One region of the Stenotrophomonas nitritireducens genome, then DNA from elsewhere that is predicted to be linked to it. Evidence: predicted binding sites of a transcription regulator. Region 1 holds the regulator's gene; the other holds the start of a gene.

Evidence for each region. Region 1 encodes FliA, which starts transcription of late flagellar genes. Its sites were predicted from a motif close to TAAAGTTTNNCNNNCNNNGGCCGATAA; they were not measured.
Region 2: BCV67_RS16180 (HDOD domain-containing protein) is a predicted target of FliA. The motif match lies at 2,578-2,604, and genes of this name have one in related genera.

Annotation. Positions count from the first base shown of each region.
Region 1 covers NZ_CP016756.1:4,266,327-4,274,092, reverse strand. Annotated here, with positions in the region: gene flhA (flagellar biosynthesis protein FlhA) at 1-369, shown strand, start outside; gene flhF (flagellar biosynthesis protein FlhF) at 524-2,320, shown strand; gene BCV67_RS18250 (MinD/ParA family ATP-binding protein) at 2,307-3,191, shown strand; gene BCV67_RS18245 (RNA polymerase sigma factor FliA) at 3,188-3,937, shown strand; gene cheY (chemotaxis response regulator CheY) at 3,951-4,343, shown strand; gene BCV67_RS18235 (protein phosphatase CheZ) at 4,343-4,963, shown strand; gene BCV67_RS18230 (chemotaxis protein CheA) at 4,967-6,835, shown strand; gene BCV67_RS18225 (flagellar motor protein) at 7,160-7,766, shown strand, end outside.
Region 2 covers NZ_CP016756.1:3,800,762-3,808,527, forward strand. Annotated here, with positions in the region: gene BCV67_RS16160 (prolyl oligopeptidase family serine peptidase) at 1-288, opposite strand, end outside; gene BCV67_RS16165 (DUF5640 domain-containing protein) at 394-684, shown strand; gene BCV67_RS16170 (IclR family transcriptional regulator) at 865-1,656, opposite strand; gene BCV67_RS20370 (hypothetical protein) at 1,670-1,816, opposite strand; gene BCV67_RS20375 (hypothetical protein) at 1,823-2,260, shown strand; gene BCV67_RS16180 (HDOD domain-containing protein) at 2,642-3,700, shown strand; gene BCV67_RS16185 (phospholipase D family protein) at 3,776-5,347, opposite strand; gene sstT (serine/threonine transporter SstT) at 5,471-6,676, shown strand; gene BCV67_RS16195 (AzlC family ABC transporter permease) at 6,676-7,404, shown strand; gene BCV67_RS16200 (AzlD domain-containing protein) at 7,401-7,703, shown strand.

The DNA.
Region 1 (7,766 bases):
GATCCGGCCGCGCTCACCGCCGCAGTACGCAACACCCTGGGCCGCTTCATCGTGCAGGAAATCGCCGGCTCCTCGCCGGAGCTGCCGGTGTTCACCCTCAACCCGCAATTGGAACGGGTCTTGCAGGAGTCAACACAAGGCAATGGTGCCGCACTGGAACCCGGTCTCGCCGAACGCCTCCACCAGAGTCTTGCCGAATGTGTCGGCAAGCAGGAGGCCCGCAACGAGCCTGCGGTTGTGCTGGTACCGGCCCCGGTCCGCGCCGCGCTGGCGCGCCTGGTCCGCCACAGCGTTCCCTCGCTGTCGGTCCTGGCCTACAGCGAAGTGCCGGAAGACAAACGCCTGAAGCTGGTCGGCACGATCAGCTGAGGCACGCCGAAAACCGACGCCGGCCGCCCAGCCGGCGACGGAAACCAGACACCAGCTGCAGCCCGCACCCATTCCGCAAGAAGGAGCCCGCCACGCCATGTATGACATCGCCAACGCCCCTCCTTCACCGCAACCCCACTCCCGGTACCAAAGCATGAAGATCAAACGTTTCGTCGCCGCTGACATGCGCACCGCCATGAACCTCGTGCGCAAAGAACACGGTCCCGATGCCGTGATCCTGTCCAATCGACGGATCGAGGAAGGTGTCGAGATCGTGGCGGCCGCACACTACGACGAAACCGCGGTACAGCAGGCATTGGAAGCGACCCGCCCGGCCCCGCCGGCACCGGCCAAGCCGCGCAGTGCCGCCGAAGCCATCATGGCCGCGATGACCCGCCGCAAGACGCCGGAGCCGGAACCGGTCACCGCCACCACCTCGGCCGTCGCCGCACTGGCGCGCTCGGCGGTGGGCGCTACCGGCCGCTCCATCGACAGCAGCGTTGACCTGGCACCGGGCAGCCGCTTCGCCGGCCTGCTGCGCTCGGCTGAGGTTGAACCGGCCGCACCGCGCCAGCCAGCCGTCGCACAGAGCCTGTTTGCCACCCAGCCGGCCAGCGCCGACGAACTGCCGGTGGTGCCGGCATTCCGTCCTGCCGGCAGCGGCGCCGCCATCGCACCGCTTGCGCCGGCACCGGTCGCAGCCAGCACCGCGCAGGCCAGCTTTGCCGACGCCATTGCCGCCGTCACCATCGCACCGCCGGCACCGGTTGAGCGTGCCCGCTTCGTGATCGATCCGCCGCTGCCCGAGCCGACCCGCGCGCCGCCCGTCGCCGCACCGGCCTTGCCGGCTGCGGCCGCGATGCACGCCCCATCCAGCGATGCCCTGGTTGCAGCCGCCGCCGTTGCGCCAGTGGCAGCTCCCGTTACCGTGGTGGAACCCGCCCAGCCGCTGCATGCGACCATGCAGCCTGGCGCGCCGGTTGCGGCAGCTGCCACTGCAGCACTGAGTCCCGTGCCGACCAGTCCGGCCGTGGCCGCCCGCGACAACGAACAACTCAGCCAGCTGCGCCAGGAAGTGGCCGGCATGCGCCACCTGATCGAGCGCGAGATGAACCGCTTCACCGACGAACGCCTGCGTGGCAGCGCGGTGCGCGCCAATGCGCTGGACCTGATGGATGAGTACGGCTTCGACGCCGGCCTCGCCCGCGACGTCGCCACCCAGATTCCGGCCGACATTGATCCCAGCCGTGCCCGCGGCCTGATGCTGGGGCTGATTTCCAAGAAGCTGCCGATTGCCCCGGTCGACCCGATGGAAACCGGTGGCATCATCGCCCTGGTTGGCCCCACCGGCGCCGGCAAGACCACCACCATCGCCAAGCTGGCCTCGCGTTTTGCCGAAGCCCATGCCGCCCGCGACGTAGCCCTGGTCACCACCGATACCCAGCGCATCGGCGCCCGCGAGCAGCTCTACGGCTTTGGCCGCCAGCTCGGCATCGCCGTGCACGAGGCCAACAGCGGCACCGATCTGAACCAGCTGCTGCAGAAACTGGCCGACTACAAGCTGGTGCTGATCGACACCGCCGGCCTGGGCCAGCGCGACCGCGCCCTCACCGCCCAGCTGCAGTGGCTGCGCGCCGCCGGCCAGATCCGCACCCTGCTGGTGCTGCCCGCCAACACCGCCTTCCAGGACATGGACGAAGTGGTGCGCCGCTTCAGCGCCGCCAATCCGCAGGGCGTGGTGCTGACCAAGCTGGACGAGACCGGCCGCTTCGGTTCGGCCCTGTCGGTGGCGGTCGATCACCGCCTGCCGATCACCTGGGTGACCGACGGCCAGGACGTCCCGGAAGACCTTTATCGGGCCTCTGCCGCAAATCTCGTACTTCGCCTTGAAGATTTGCGCCGCGCGGCCGATATGCCCTGCAACCCGGAGTTGAACAATGCAGTCGCGTGAGTACGCCAAGCTGACCAACACCTTCCCGCTGTCGGCGACCCGACACGAACCGGCCGGCCCGGTACGCACCATCGCGGTGACCGGCGGCAAGGGCGGTGTGGGCAAAACCAATGTCTCGGCCAATCTGGCCGTGGCACTGGCGGGCATGGGCAAACGTACGCTGCTGCTGGACGCCGACCTGGGCCTGGCCAACATCGACGTGGTCCTGGGCCTGCAGCCCAAGCACACCCTGGCCGACCTGGTCGCCGGGCGCGCGACGCTGGAAGAAGTCATCATCGAAGGCCCGAACGGCGTGCTGGTGGTGCCGGCCGCGTCCGGCCGCCGGCACATGGCTGAACTTCAGCCGGCCGAGCATGTCGGCCTGGTCAATGTGTTCTCCGAGCTCGAGCGCGACCTCGACGTGATGATCATCGACACCGCCGCCGGCATCACCGACAGCGTGTTGACGTTCTGCCAGGCCGCGCAGGACACCGTGGTGGTGGTCTGTGACGAGCCGGCCTCCATCACCGACGCCTACGCACTGATCAAGGTGCTCTCGCGCGAGCGCGGCGTGGACCGCATCCAGGTCGTGGCCAACATGGTCCGCGACCCGAACGAAGGCCGCGCCCTGTACGAAAAGCTGGTGCGGGTCTGCGAGAAATTCCTGATCGATGTCTCGCTGAACTACCTGGGCTGCGTGCCACAGGACGACTGGCTGCGGCTGTCGGTGCAGCGCCAGCAGCCGGTGGTCAAGCTCTACCCTTCCGCGCCAGCCTCGCTGGCCATCAACGAAATCGCCCGTCGCACCGCGCGCTGGCAAGCCCCAACCGCCCCGCGCGGCGGCGTTGAGTTCTTCCTGGAACGCATCATCCAGCAGAAGGTGAAGGCATGAACAATGCAGCCGCCCAATACCGGGAGGTCCAGCGCAGCGCGGCCAACGACTGCATCGCCCGCCACGCCGACCTGGTCCGCCGCATCGCCCACCACCTGGCCGCGCGCCTGCCGGCCAGCGTCGAGGTCGACGACCTGATCCAGGCCGGCATGATGGGCCTGATCGAAGCCTCGCGCAGCTACGACGCCGAACAGGGCGCCTCGTTCGAAACCTATGCCTCGATCCGCATCCGCGGCTCGATGATCGATGAGATCCGCCGTGGCGACTGGGTGCCGCGCTCGGTGCACCGCCGTGCCCGTGACGCTGCTGCCACCATCCGCCGCCTGGAGCAGAGCACCGGTCGTTCGGCCAGCGCCAGCGAAGTGGCTGAAGCAATGGAGCTGCCGCTGCCTGATTACATGCGGCTGGTCGAAGACGCCTCGCGCGGCCAGGTGCTGAGCCTGGAGTCGCGCATCGAAGACCAGGGCGAACTGGATACCCCGACCACAGGCGGCCCCAATCCGCAGCAGGTGTTGGAGCGCAGCCAGTTCGGTGCCGAGCTGGGCAAGGCCATCGGCCAGCTGCCCGAGCGCGAACAGCTGGTGCTGTCGCTGTACTACGAGCAGGAATTGAACCTGAAGGAAATCGGCGCGGTATTGGGCGTAAGCGAATCCCGCGTCTGTCAGATCCACGGCCAAGCCATGCTGCGCCTGCGCGGGCGGCTGAAGATTTTCGAGGCGGCCGACGCCGGCCTCGAGGAACCATGAAGAGGAAAGTCTTTTGAACAAGAACATGCGCATCCTGATCGTTGACGACTTCTCGACGATGCGTCGCATCGTCAAGAACCTGCTCGGCGACCTGGGCTTCACCAATACCGCCGAAGCCGAGGACGGGCATGCCGCGCTGTCGCTGCTGCAGAGCCAGTCCTTCGATTTCGTGGTCACCGACTGGAACATGCCGGTGATGACCGGCATCGAGCTGCTCAAGGCGATCCGCAACGACGCCAAGCTCAAGACCCTGCCGGTATTGATGGTCACCGCTGAAGCCAAGCGCGAGCAGATCATCGAGGCCGCACAGAGCGGCGTGAACGGCTACATCATCAAACCGTTCACCGCACAGACGCTGGAAGAAAAGCTCGGCAAGATTTTCGAACGCCTGGCAGCGAGCGCCTGATGGACGGCCTCGGGGAAGCCCTGAACGACAAATCGGCCCTGGTGCAACGCCTGCAGGACGCACTTGCCGCACTGGAAAGCGGTGACGAGCCCGGCTGGCGCCGGGAAATCGACGCGCTGGCCGCCTTGCGCACCCAGCCGATGATGTCCGGCCTGGGCCGGCTTGCGCGCGAGTTGGGCCAGGCACTGGGCGAACTGCCCAGCGTGCCCAGTGAAGCCGGCGAGCTGGACGACGCCTGCGCGCGCCTGGACCACGTGGTGGAAATGACCGAGCAGGCCACCCACCGCACCCTGGACCTGGCCGAGGAATGCCGTGCGCTGACCGAACGCCTGCGTGCCGACGGGCTCAATGCCGATCAGGGCGAAATCCTCGAACGCATCCGCCACAACCTCACCGAGGTAGCACTGACCCAGAGCTACCAGGACCTGACCGGGCAGATCATCCGTCGCGTGGTCGGCATCGTCCGCCGCGTGCATGAAGGTTTTGGTGCGCTCGGTCTGCCGCCCCCGGAAGAAGACGCCCGCAACCAGGGCTTGGCCGGCCCAGCCGTCAACGGTCTGGACCGCCATGCCGTCTCGCAGGTCGATGCCGACGACCTGCTCTCGGACCTGGGGCTGTAAGCCATGAGTGCTTTTGCCGACGACATCGCCGCCGACTTCATCCTCGAAGCGCAGGAGATCCTGGATCGCCTCGGCGAGCAGCTGGTGACGCTGGAACAGGCGCCCCACGATAGCGAGCAGCTCAACGCCGTGTTCCGCGGCTTCCACACACTCAAAGGTGGCGCCGGTTTTCTGGCGATCCATCCGATGGTGGAGCTGTGCCACGCCGCCGAGGAAACCCTGGGCATGGCCCGCGCCGGCAAGGCCGAACTGCTGGCGCATCATTTCGATGCCGCCCAGCAATCGCTGGACTGGCTGCAGGCCATGCTCGATGCGGTGTCCTCCGGCACCGATCCGGAGCATGCACCGGCCGCGCTGATCGCACAGTTCGATGTCGGCAACGCGCCGGTGGTGGCAGCCGCCCCGGTTGCCGCCGCAGCCAGCGACAGCGAGCTGATCAGCGAAGACGAATTCGAAGCGTTGCTCAATGAACTGCATGGCAGCGGCACGCCCGGCGCCCAGCCCATCACGGCCAAGGCCGACGACGGGCTGATCGACGAAGACGAATTTGAAGCACTGCTCGACAAGCTTCACGGCGGTGCCGCACCTGGCGCCGTCGCCTTGCAGGCCGCGCCTGCTGTAACCCCCGCGCCCGCGCCGATAGCAGCGCCACCGCGCGCTGCTGTCCCGGCTCGCCCTGCTGCGGCGGCCGCCAAACCAGCAGCTGCCAAAGCCGCCGAGCCCGAGCACACCGTACGCGTCGACACCAAACGCCTGGACGCCATCGTCAACCTGATCGGCGAGCTGGTGCTGGCGCGCAATCGGCTAAAGACCCTGCGCACCCGCCTGAAGGACGAGGAACTGGACCGCGCTGTGTCCACCCTGGATATCGCCACCGCACGCCTGCAGTCGGCGGTCATGCGTACCCGCATGCAACCGGTCGGCAAGGTGTTCTCGCGCTTTCCGAAGGTCGCCCGCGATGTCGCCCGCTCGCTGCAGAAAGAGGTCGACCTGGAATTGATCGGCGCCGATACCGAGCTGGACCGCAACCTGGTCGAAGCGCTGGCCGACCCGCTGGTGCACCTGGTGCGCAATGCCATCGACCATGGCGTGGAATCGCCTGAGCTGCGCGAAGCACAGGGCAAGCCCCGGATGGGCCGGGTGCGCCTGTCCGCACAGCAGGAAGGCGACTACGTCAGTATCGAAGTACAGGACGATGGCGCCGGCATCGATCCGGAGCGCCTGCGCGCCAAGGCCCGCGACAAGGGCCTGATCGATCCCGAAGCCGCCGCCCGCCTGACCAGCGAAGAATGCCTGCACCTGGTGTTCCTGCCCGGTTTTTCGACCAAGCAGGAAGTCACCGACATCTCCGGCCGTGGCGTCGGCATGGACGTGGTGCAGTCACGCATCCGCGAACTCAGCGGCCAGATCCAGATCCAATCGGAACTGGGCCGTGGCAGTCGCTTCCTGATCCGCGTGCCGCTGACCCTGGCGATCCTGCCCACCCTGCTGGTGCAGGCCGGCGAGGATGTCTACGCCCTGCCGCTGGCCCGGGTAATGGAAGTGCTGCATGCGCCGGCCACCTCATTGGGCTGGTTCGACGGCCGCGCCGTGCTGGACCGCAAATCCCACACCCTGGCATTGCTGGACCTGCGCCAGTGGCTGGGGGTCAGCCCGGCACCTTCGACGCTGCTCACCATCGTCGTGCTGCAGATGGGCGAGGCCCGTTTCGGGCTGGTGGTGGACCAGGTACGTGGCCGCGAGGAAGTGGTGATCAAACCGCTGCCACGCGCGCTGCGCGGACTCAACGGCTATGCCGGCGCCACCCTGATCGGTGACGGCCGCATGGCCTTGATCCTGGACGTGGATGGGCTGCGCGGGGGGCAAGGGTGAGCGATGCAGACGCAAGCCGTCCGCAACCCCTGCAATCTCGCAATCCAACTGGGGCCACGATCCCGACTGTCCCCTCTCCCGCCTGCGGGAGAGGGCGCCCCGCGAAGACGGGGCGGGTGAGGGGCGCTTTTAGTTTCTAAAGCTTGAAGCTGCCCTCACCCCAACCCCTCTCCCGCTGCCGCAGGAGAGGGGCTTAAGCAAAGCCTCGCCGATTCAAGACTGCTCCAACACCGCCCTCACCCCAACCCCTCTCCCGCGTGCGGGAGAGGGGCTCAAGCAAAGCCCCCGATTCAAGACCGCTCCAACCAGGCCGATATACGCACCATGGACCGACTCAGCATCATTGGACTTTTCCTCGCCCTCGCCTCGCTGGTGGGTGGCAGCATCCTCAAAGGCGCCGGCCTGTCCTCGCTGTGGTCACCGGCTGCGTTCGTGATTGTGATCATCGGCACCCTGGCGGCCATCCTGCTGCACACCTCGCCGGCGGTGTTCAAACACGCCTTCAAGATCGTGCGCTGGGTGATCCGCCCGCCGGCCAGCGACCCCCGCGCGCTGGTGCAGCAGATCGTGGACTGGAGCAACATCGCCCGCCGCCAGGGCCTGCTTGGCCTGGAGCCGCAGGTTGAGCTGCAGGACGACCCGTTCATCCGCAAGGGCCTGCAACTGGTGGTTGACGGCGTTGAGCCGGACACCATCCGGCACATGCTCGAAATCGAACTGGGCAGCCAGGAACAACAGGATCTGGCCGCCACCAAGGTGTTCGAAGGCATGGGCATCTACGCCCCTACCCTGGGCATCATCGGCGCCGTGCTCGGCCTGATCGCGGTGATGAAGAACCTCGCCGATCCGAGCAAGCTCGGCCACGGCATCGCTGCCGCATTCACCGCCACCATCTACGGCATCGCCTCGGCCAACCTGCTGTTCCTGCCGG
Region 2 (7,766 bases), 470 kb from region 1:
GGTGTCCGGGTTCTGGCCAAGCCAAGGGCCGATGCCGGCCAGGGTGGGTTTGAGCCCGTCGTCGCCGCGTTCGCCCGAGCCGTGCAGGAACAACACCAGTGGCCGCGCGCCGGGTGGCGTTGCCGCTGCAGCCGGCACGAAGACCTGGTAGCGGAATTGCCGGCCTTCAAACTCCAGCTGCCGCGCCACCAGCTTCCCGGATGCCGGGGCGTCGCCCGAGACGGCGGGCGTACTCCGGCAGCCCAGCAGCAGGCCCAGCAGGCAAAGCGATAAAACGATGCGACCCATGGCGACGGACTCCGTTGTGGACTGCACCAGCCTAGCCTGATTGGTGCTGTGCCAGAATAATTGCTGCGACACCGCTGCGGCGGACGGGTTCTACGGGAGTGATGCATGAAAAAATTGCTGATCGTCGTGCTGGCGGCGCTGCTGGTTGCGTGCAGCCAAGGCTTGAGCGGTACCTGGAGTGACAGCATGGGCATGGTGAGCTACACCTTTGCCTCCGATGGCAAGGTGACGGTCGAAATGCTGGGCAAGTCGCAGCAGACTCACTACACCCGCGATGGCGACACGTTGAAGGTGCAGGTGCCTGACAGCAATGGTGAAGCGCTGGAATTCACCGTCAACCAGGACGGCTCGCTGCAGGGCCCCATGGGCGTTCGCCTGCAGAAGCAGGAAAAATAAGCTCATACGGCTACCACGCCGTGATGATCCGCGTAGCGCACACGACCCAGGCGTGCGGGGCGGCGAAGCGAAGCCGGCGCTGCATTGCGGCGCGCTTGGCTCCACTAGCGCCATGCATACGGATGGCGGGTAACTGCCCGGTTGGCAGCGGCGCGGTTTCTTGCCGCAGCCGACGCGCAGCTAGGCGGCGTGCAGGAACTTTTCGATTTCACGCGCGGCTTTCTGCACCTGTGTGCTCAGCGAATTCTTCAGGTCTGCGGGCAGGACCGAGCGCGGAACCATGACGCTGATCGACGCCACCACGTTGCCGTCGCGGTCCCGCAGTGGGTAGGCCACCGCGGATACGCCGGGCTGGTAGAACGACTCGCTGATGGCATGGCCGCGCCGGTAGTCGCTGCCGAGCAGTTCGATCAGCTCCTGCGGCGTCTTCGGGCCCTGCTCGGTGGTGAAGGAGAAGCTGGGTTCGGGGAACAGCTGGCTGAGGTCCTGCTGTGGCAGGGCCATCAGCAATACCCGGCCAATGGCGGTGCAATGCGCAGGCAGGCGGGTACCCACGCCCACTGCGGCCGCTGCTTCGCCAACCGCACTGGCCCGTGCGACGTAGACGATGTCACGCCCATCCAGCACGCACAGTTGAGCCGAATAGCTGGTGGTGTCGCGCAGGCGCTGTAGCACCGGCCGCCCGATCTGCACGATGTCCATCGATGACAGATAGTCAAAGCCCAGGCGCAGTACGCTGATGCCCAGGCTGTAACCGCCACTGGTGCTATTGCGGGTAAGGAAGCGCATCTGCTCCAGCGTCTGCACCGTGCGGTACACCGATGCTTTGGGCAGGCCGGTGCGCTGGCAGACCTGGGTGAAGCTCAGCTCGCCATTCTGTCCAAACAGCTGCAACATGTTCAGGCCTTTCTCCAGCGCAGGCACCATGTAGCGGGTCTGTTCTTTCAGGGGTGTTGCTTGGGGCGATGACATTACCGTCTTCCCTTTAGTTGAAGACAAGGCTGCCATTGACGGGCAGGGGCTGGGCGCTGACGAAACCCGCCAGGCCGGGCAGTGGGCACGACAAGGTGTCATCGATGTCGGCCGGGTATCGCCGGCGTTGCAGGCAGCGGCTGCTGGGGATGTCGGCCACCGTTCCATGCAGCGCGCAGTTGCCCTGGTTCTCCTCAAAGAAGCCGCCTCGTTGCACGGCATGGCCAAACGGTCGGAGCCCCTCGATGGCATAACCACCATCGAACAGGAAACTGCCGGGCTGCTTGCCTTTCATCGTGTGGGCAAAGCGGTGCCCGCCGCGCACCCGCGTTGTGTTGCAGCCGGTTTTACAGCGCATATGGTTCTGCCCGTGCGTGACTATCGAGGGGTGGTTTTATATTTGAAACTAAATCTAAATGCAGAAACTTCAATAGACGATAACAATGATTGGAGTAACTGCAATCGGGGAAGCTGCCGTTTGCGTGTGCTGTTATTCACAGATCCGATATCTGGTGTGTGTTGTTTGCCTGGTTTCGGTATGGCCTTCTTCTTGGCCGTGACGGCACAGGGTAATTATGGTTTAACGGGTGAAACCAAGTTTTGATACGAGTCCTTGAATGACGTGCGTCTGGCGTTGAATCTGCTGCGGGCACTTCGTTGATATTGATTTGACGGAGTGTTGATTTGCAAGGCTATTTGTTGAGGAAAAAGTGAGGGTTGTTGGCCCGATGTACTGGGTTTCCGTGATGCTCAATTGCGGCGATTATTGATTGAAATCATTATCTCCGTGTCGGAATTTACAATATAGGGTTGCGCATTTCCGGTTACTTTGAGAATTGTCTTAAAAGCGGGCTCGGCGACGACGTCCGCACCATTGCAGGTGATGTTTCATTCGCGTGTGCAGTAGTCCGGCGGGGCGGCTAAAGAAGGGTGGGGGCGGGCCGATATAGCAGGCAGCTTTCCGCGCGGGCGTTTTCTGTTCCTCATGGTGATTATTTCGGCAGTGCTTGCAGCAGTAGTGGTCGGAGGCCTGGTCTGGCTCTGGCTGCGAGGCCGTGACGACGCGCCGCAACCGCGGCGGCGCGTGTATGTGGCCCCGGCTGTGGCGGCGCCCGCAACCGGAACGCCGGGCCCGGCAATCTGCGCCGACGACCTGCAACGGCGCTTTCTGCTGAGCGCGCTCGGCGCGGCGGAAACGCCGGCCGATGCCTTGCGCGTGCAGCGGGCGGTGGTGGACGACGTGGTGGCCGCACTGAGCCGCGCGGACCTGTCCTCGCGCTACACGCCGCGACGGCCCAACCTGCTGCCGCAGCTGATCCAGAGCGTCAATGACAGCACCGCCTCCTCGCGTTCGATCGCACGCATCATCGGCAGCGATGCGGTGCTGGCCGCAACCCTGCTGCGCATCGCCAACAGTTCGTTGTACCGGCTGCAGCAACAGGACGTGCAGAGCATCGAGCGTGCGGTGACCCTGATCGGCAACGATGGCATCCGCCAGATCATTTCCGCCGCGCTGGTGCAGCCGGTGATGGAATCGGCCAGCGGTGTGGATGCCGCGTTCGCGCGCCTGCTGTGGGATTACACGTTACGGGTGTCACTGGCGGCGGCCGATCACGCCCGCAGCGTGGAGCGCGAGGATGGTTTCGCTGCACAGCTGGCGGGCCTGCTGTTGGGCCTGAGCGCGGCCATGGCGATGCAGGCGGCCGCCGATGTGCTGGTGAAACCACCCCTGCGGACGCGTGAGCCCGGTACCTTGCTGGCGATATTGGAGCGCTGCACCGCACCTACCGCAGTGCGTATCGCCGAGCACTGGAAACTGTCGGCGGCGATCGTGCAGGCGCTCAAACAGGTGGACGCGGAGGCAGCTACCGGTCTGGCGCGTTCGTTGCAGATAGGCCAGCTTGCCGCCAGCGCGGCGATGCTGCACGCCCAGGGCCTGCTGAGCGAGGCGGATGCCTGCAGCGCGCTTGCCAGCAAGCTGCCCGAACACGTGGCGACCTGGTTGTGGAAGCGGATGCACCAGACCGAAGACGCGCCGCAATAGACCGTGCGTCCCGTTTGCCGGGTGTGGAGAGCCGCCGGTCAGTCGAACCTGCTGCAACGGCACGCCAATCAAGGCCTACAGCTGCGACTCCAACGGCAACCAGCTGATCACGCGGGTGCTGGCGCGCAGCATGAAGCTGGTGTCTGGTTCGGTACGCAGGCTGATTGGCGGGGTTTGCGCACGGTCCAGCCAGCGCAGTTCGTGATCCTTGTTGAGATATACCCAGTAACTCTGCTCCGGGCTGGACAGACGCAGGTACTCCTGGTGCAGGCGGGTGGCCAACACCGGGTCGTCGAACAGGGCGCCCATTTCGGTATTGAGGTAGGCCGAGCGCGGGTCGAGGTTGAACGAGCCGACGAAGCCGCGGCGGTCGTCTACCAGGAAGGCCTTGGTATGCAGGCTGGCGCCGCTGCTGCCGAACGGCGATGCCTTGCTGGTATGTCCGCGAGATTTCAGCTCGTAAAGCTGCACGCCGCCGGCCAGTAGCGGACGCCGGTAATGCATGTAGCCGCTGTGTACGGCCGCCACGTCGTTGGCGGCCAGCGAGTTGGTGATGATGCCGACCTGTACGCCATCGTGCACCTGCCCGATCAGGGCCTTGGTGCCGGTCGCGCCGGGGACGAAGTAGGGCGATATCAACAGTGATTTGTGCTCGGCGCTGCCCAGTACATCGACCAGGCGGGTGACGAGCCATTGGCTGCTGTCGCCACCTCTGGGCTTTCGCGGCGGATCGGAACGGATGCGGACGCCCTTGGTCCAATACAGGTCCAATTGTTTGCTGAGATAGGCATCGCTGAGCCGTGCGCGCACGCGCTGCAGATAGGGCGCGGCCTCCTGCTGGCGTGCGTCCAGTTCGGCCTGGCTGACGAAGTTGGCCATCTGCTGGTCGGTGCTGTAGTGCAGGGCGGCGATCGGCACCACGGCATCGCTGTTCCAGAACTCATCGAAGATGCTGCTCGCATCGCTGGCAACCGGGCCGGCCAGCAGTAGATCGAGGTCGCGGAAGTTCACGTCCGGGCGCGCGTCGAAATATTCGGCACCGATATTGCGACCACCGACGATGGCAACGCGCCCGTCGGCGATCCATGCCTTGTTGTGCATGCGGTGGTTGATGCTGAAAGCCCGTTGCACCATTTCCACCAGTCGCCACAGACCGTCGCGGTTGCGGAATGGGTTGTACAGGCGGATCTCGATGTTGGGATGCTGGTCCAGCGCCAGCATCTGCGGGTCCAGCCCGGCGGCGTTCATGTCGTCCAGCAGCAGGCGCACGCGTACACCGCGCTCGGCGGCCTGGTAGACATCGTGGGCAAGCAGGTGGCCGAGCAGGTCGTCGTGCCACATGTAGTACTGCAGGTCCAGGCTGCGCCCGGCCTGACGGGTGATGATGGAGCGTGCCGCGTAGGCGTCGAGCCCGTCGGAGAGGTACACCGCGCCGCTTTTGCCCGGGTTCTCCGCCAGCAGTGGCTGCAGCTGGCGGTCGATCAGGGTTTGCCGTGGCTGCACCGGCAGGGCCTGCGAGGGCAGGCCAACAGCCTTGGGCGTCAGGTGATCGCCCAGCAGCAAGCCGCTGACCACCAGCAACAGCAGCACGCCGAACAGACCGGCCAGGAACCGCAGCAGGCGATGGGAACGAGAGGGCGTATCCATCCACGCATCCTAGCGGGGTTCGCGTGCAGGCGGCAGTTTGTCCTGCAGCCATGACGTTCCGGGGGTGCGGTGGGTGCCCCTGCTGGGCGAGAATCGGGGTTTGCGTTTGCCGCGAGCCCCGTAATGACCGAACGTTCTTCCTCTTTCCGAGCGCCCAGTCTGGTGCTGCAGATTGTCATCGGCCTGATCGCCGGTATCGTGCTGGCGATGGCCTGGCCGGCCGGGGCAACCGCGGTTGGCCTGCTCGGCACGGTGTTCATTTCCGCGTTGAAGGCGGTGGCGCCGGTCCTGGTGCTGGTGCTGGTGACGGCTTCCATCGCCAACCACCAGCACGGCCAGAAGACCCATATCCGGATGATTCTGCTGCTGTATGTGATCGGCACCCTGGCCGCAGCATTGGTTGGCGTTGCAGCCAGCTTCCTGTTCCCGAGCAAGCTGGCGCTGAAGGCTGCCGAGGCTGGCATGAGTGCGCCGGGCGGCATTGGCGAGGTGCTGAAGACCTTGTTGATGCAGATCGTCGACAACCCGGTGCATGCGCTGCTCAATGCCAACTACATCGGCCTGCTCGCCTGGGCGGTGGGCCTGGGCCTGGCCTTGCGTCACGCCAGCCAGACCACGCGCACGTTGGTCAGCGATCTGTCCGATGCCATCACCTGGGTGGTGCGGCTGGTGATCAAGCTGGCCCCGCTGGGTGTGTTCGGTATTGTCGCCTCGCTGCTGGCCGAGTCCGGGCTGGGCGCGCTGAAGCAATACGCGCATCTGTTGGCGGTGCTGGTTGGCGCGATGCTGTTCATGGCCTTTATTGGCAATCCGCTGATCGTGGCGGTGGTGACGCGGCGCAATCCGTATCCGCTGGTGCTGCGTTGCCTGCGCGAGAGCGGCATCACAGCGTTCTTCACCCGCTCATCGGCTGCCAACATCCCGGTCAACATGGAGCTGTGCCGCAAGCTTGGCCTGCATGAGGAAACCTATTCGGTGGCCATTCCGCTGGGGGCCACCATCAACATGGCCGGTGCGGCGATCACGATTTCGGTGCTGACCCTGGCTGCGGTCAATACCCTGGGCTATCCGGTCGATCTGCCGACTGCCTTGCTGCTCAGCGTGCTGGCAGCGGTGGGTGCCTGCGGCGCGTCCGGTGTGCCGGGCGGCTCCTTGCTGCTGATTCCGCTGGCCTGTGGGCTGTTTGGCATTCCAAACGACATAGCGATGCAGGTCGTAGCGGTGGGCTTCATCGTCGGCGTGGTCCAGGACTCGGCTGAAACCGCCTTGAACTCGTCCACCGACGTGGTGTTTGTGGCCGCGGCCGAACAAGCGCGCGGACGCGGCTGATGGCCAGCGCCGGGCGCATCACGCAGGCGGTGCGCATCGGCGTTTCGATAGCGATAGCGACCGGCCTGTACGGCATCTCGTTTGGTGCGCTGGCGGTGGCATCGGGTTTCAGCGTGGCACAGACCGCTGCGCTGAGCCTGTTGATGTTCACCGGCGGCTCGCAGTTTGCCTTCATCGGTGTGATCGGCGCCGGTGGTGCGGGTGCGGCGGCGTTTGGTGCGGCCACCTTGCTGGGTATCCGCAACGCGGTCTATGGCGCGCAGATCAACCGCATGCTGCGCCCGCGTGGCTGGCTCAAGCCGGTGGCGGCACAGGTCACCATCGACGAATCGGCGGCAACCGCTGCCAGCCAGAGCGATCCGCAGGAGCAGCGGCGCGGTTTCTGGGTAGCCGGGTTAGGCGTGTACCTGTGCTGGAACCTGTTCACCCTGTTGGGTGCGCTGCTCGGTGATGCCCTGGGCGACCCGCGCGAATGGGGATTGGATGGCGCGGCGGTAGCCGCTTTTCTTGGGTTGCTGTGGCCGCGGCTGCGTTCGCGCGAGCCGGTGGCCATTGCGGCGGTCTGCGCACTGGTGACGGTGCTGGCGCTGCCGTGGCTGCCGGCCGGTGTGCCGATTCTATTGGCCGCTGCAGTTGCGGCGGTGTGGGGCTGGTTCGGGCACGGCCCAGCCGATGAAGGGCTGGAGCCGGATGTCGCGCCAACGACCGGGCCGGAGCTGGAGCGATGAGACTGTGGGCGTGGATCGTGCTGGGTTGTGTTGCCGCATGGTCGATCAAGTTTGCCGGTTACCTGGTGCCGGTGCATTGGCTGCAGTCACCGCGCATGAACCGTGTGGCCGGCTGCCTGACGATAGGTCTGCTGGCCTCGTTGACGGCGATGAATACCGTTTCGGCCGGGCAAGGGCTGGCCTTCGACGCGCGCATCGGCGCGGTGTTGGCGGCAGCGGTTGCGTTGATGCTGCGGCTGCCGTTTCTGCTGGTGGTGATTGTGGGTGCGGCGGCAGCGGCGCTGATTCGCCTGCTGTGATTGCGGCGGTTGTGGCTGGTGTAGGAGCGGCGTGAGCCGCGAAGCCGGTGCTTCGTCCGCGCG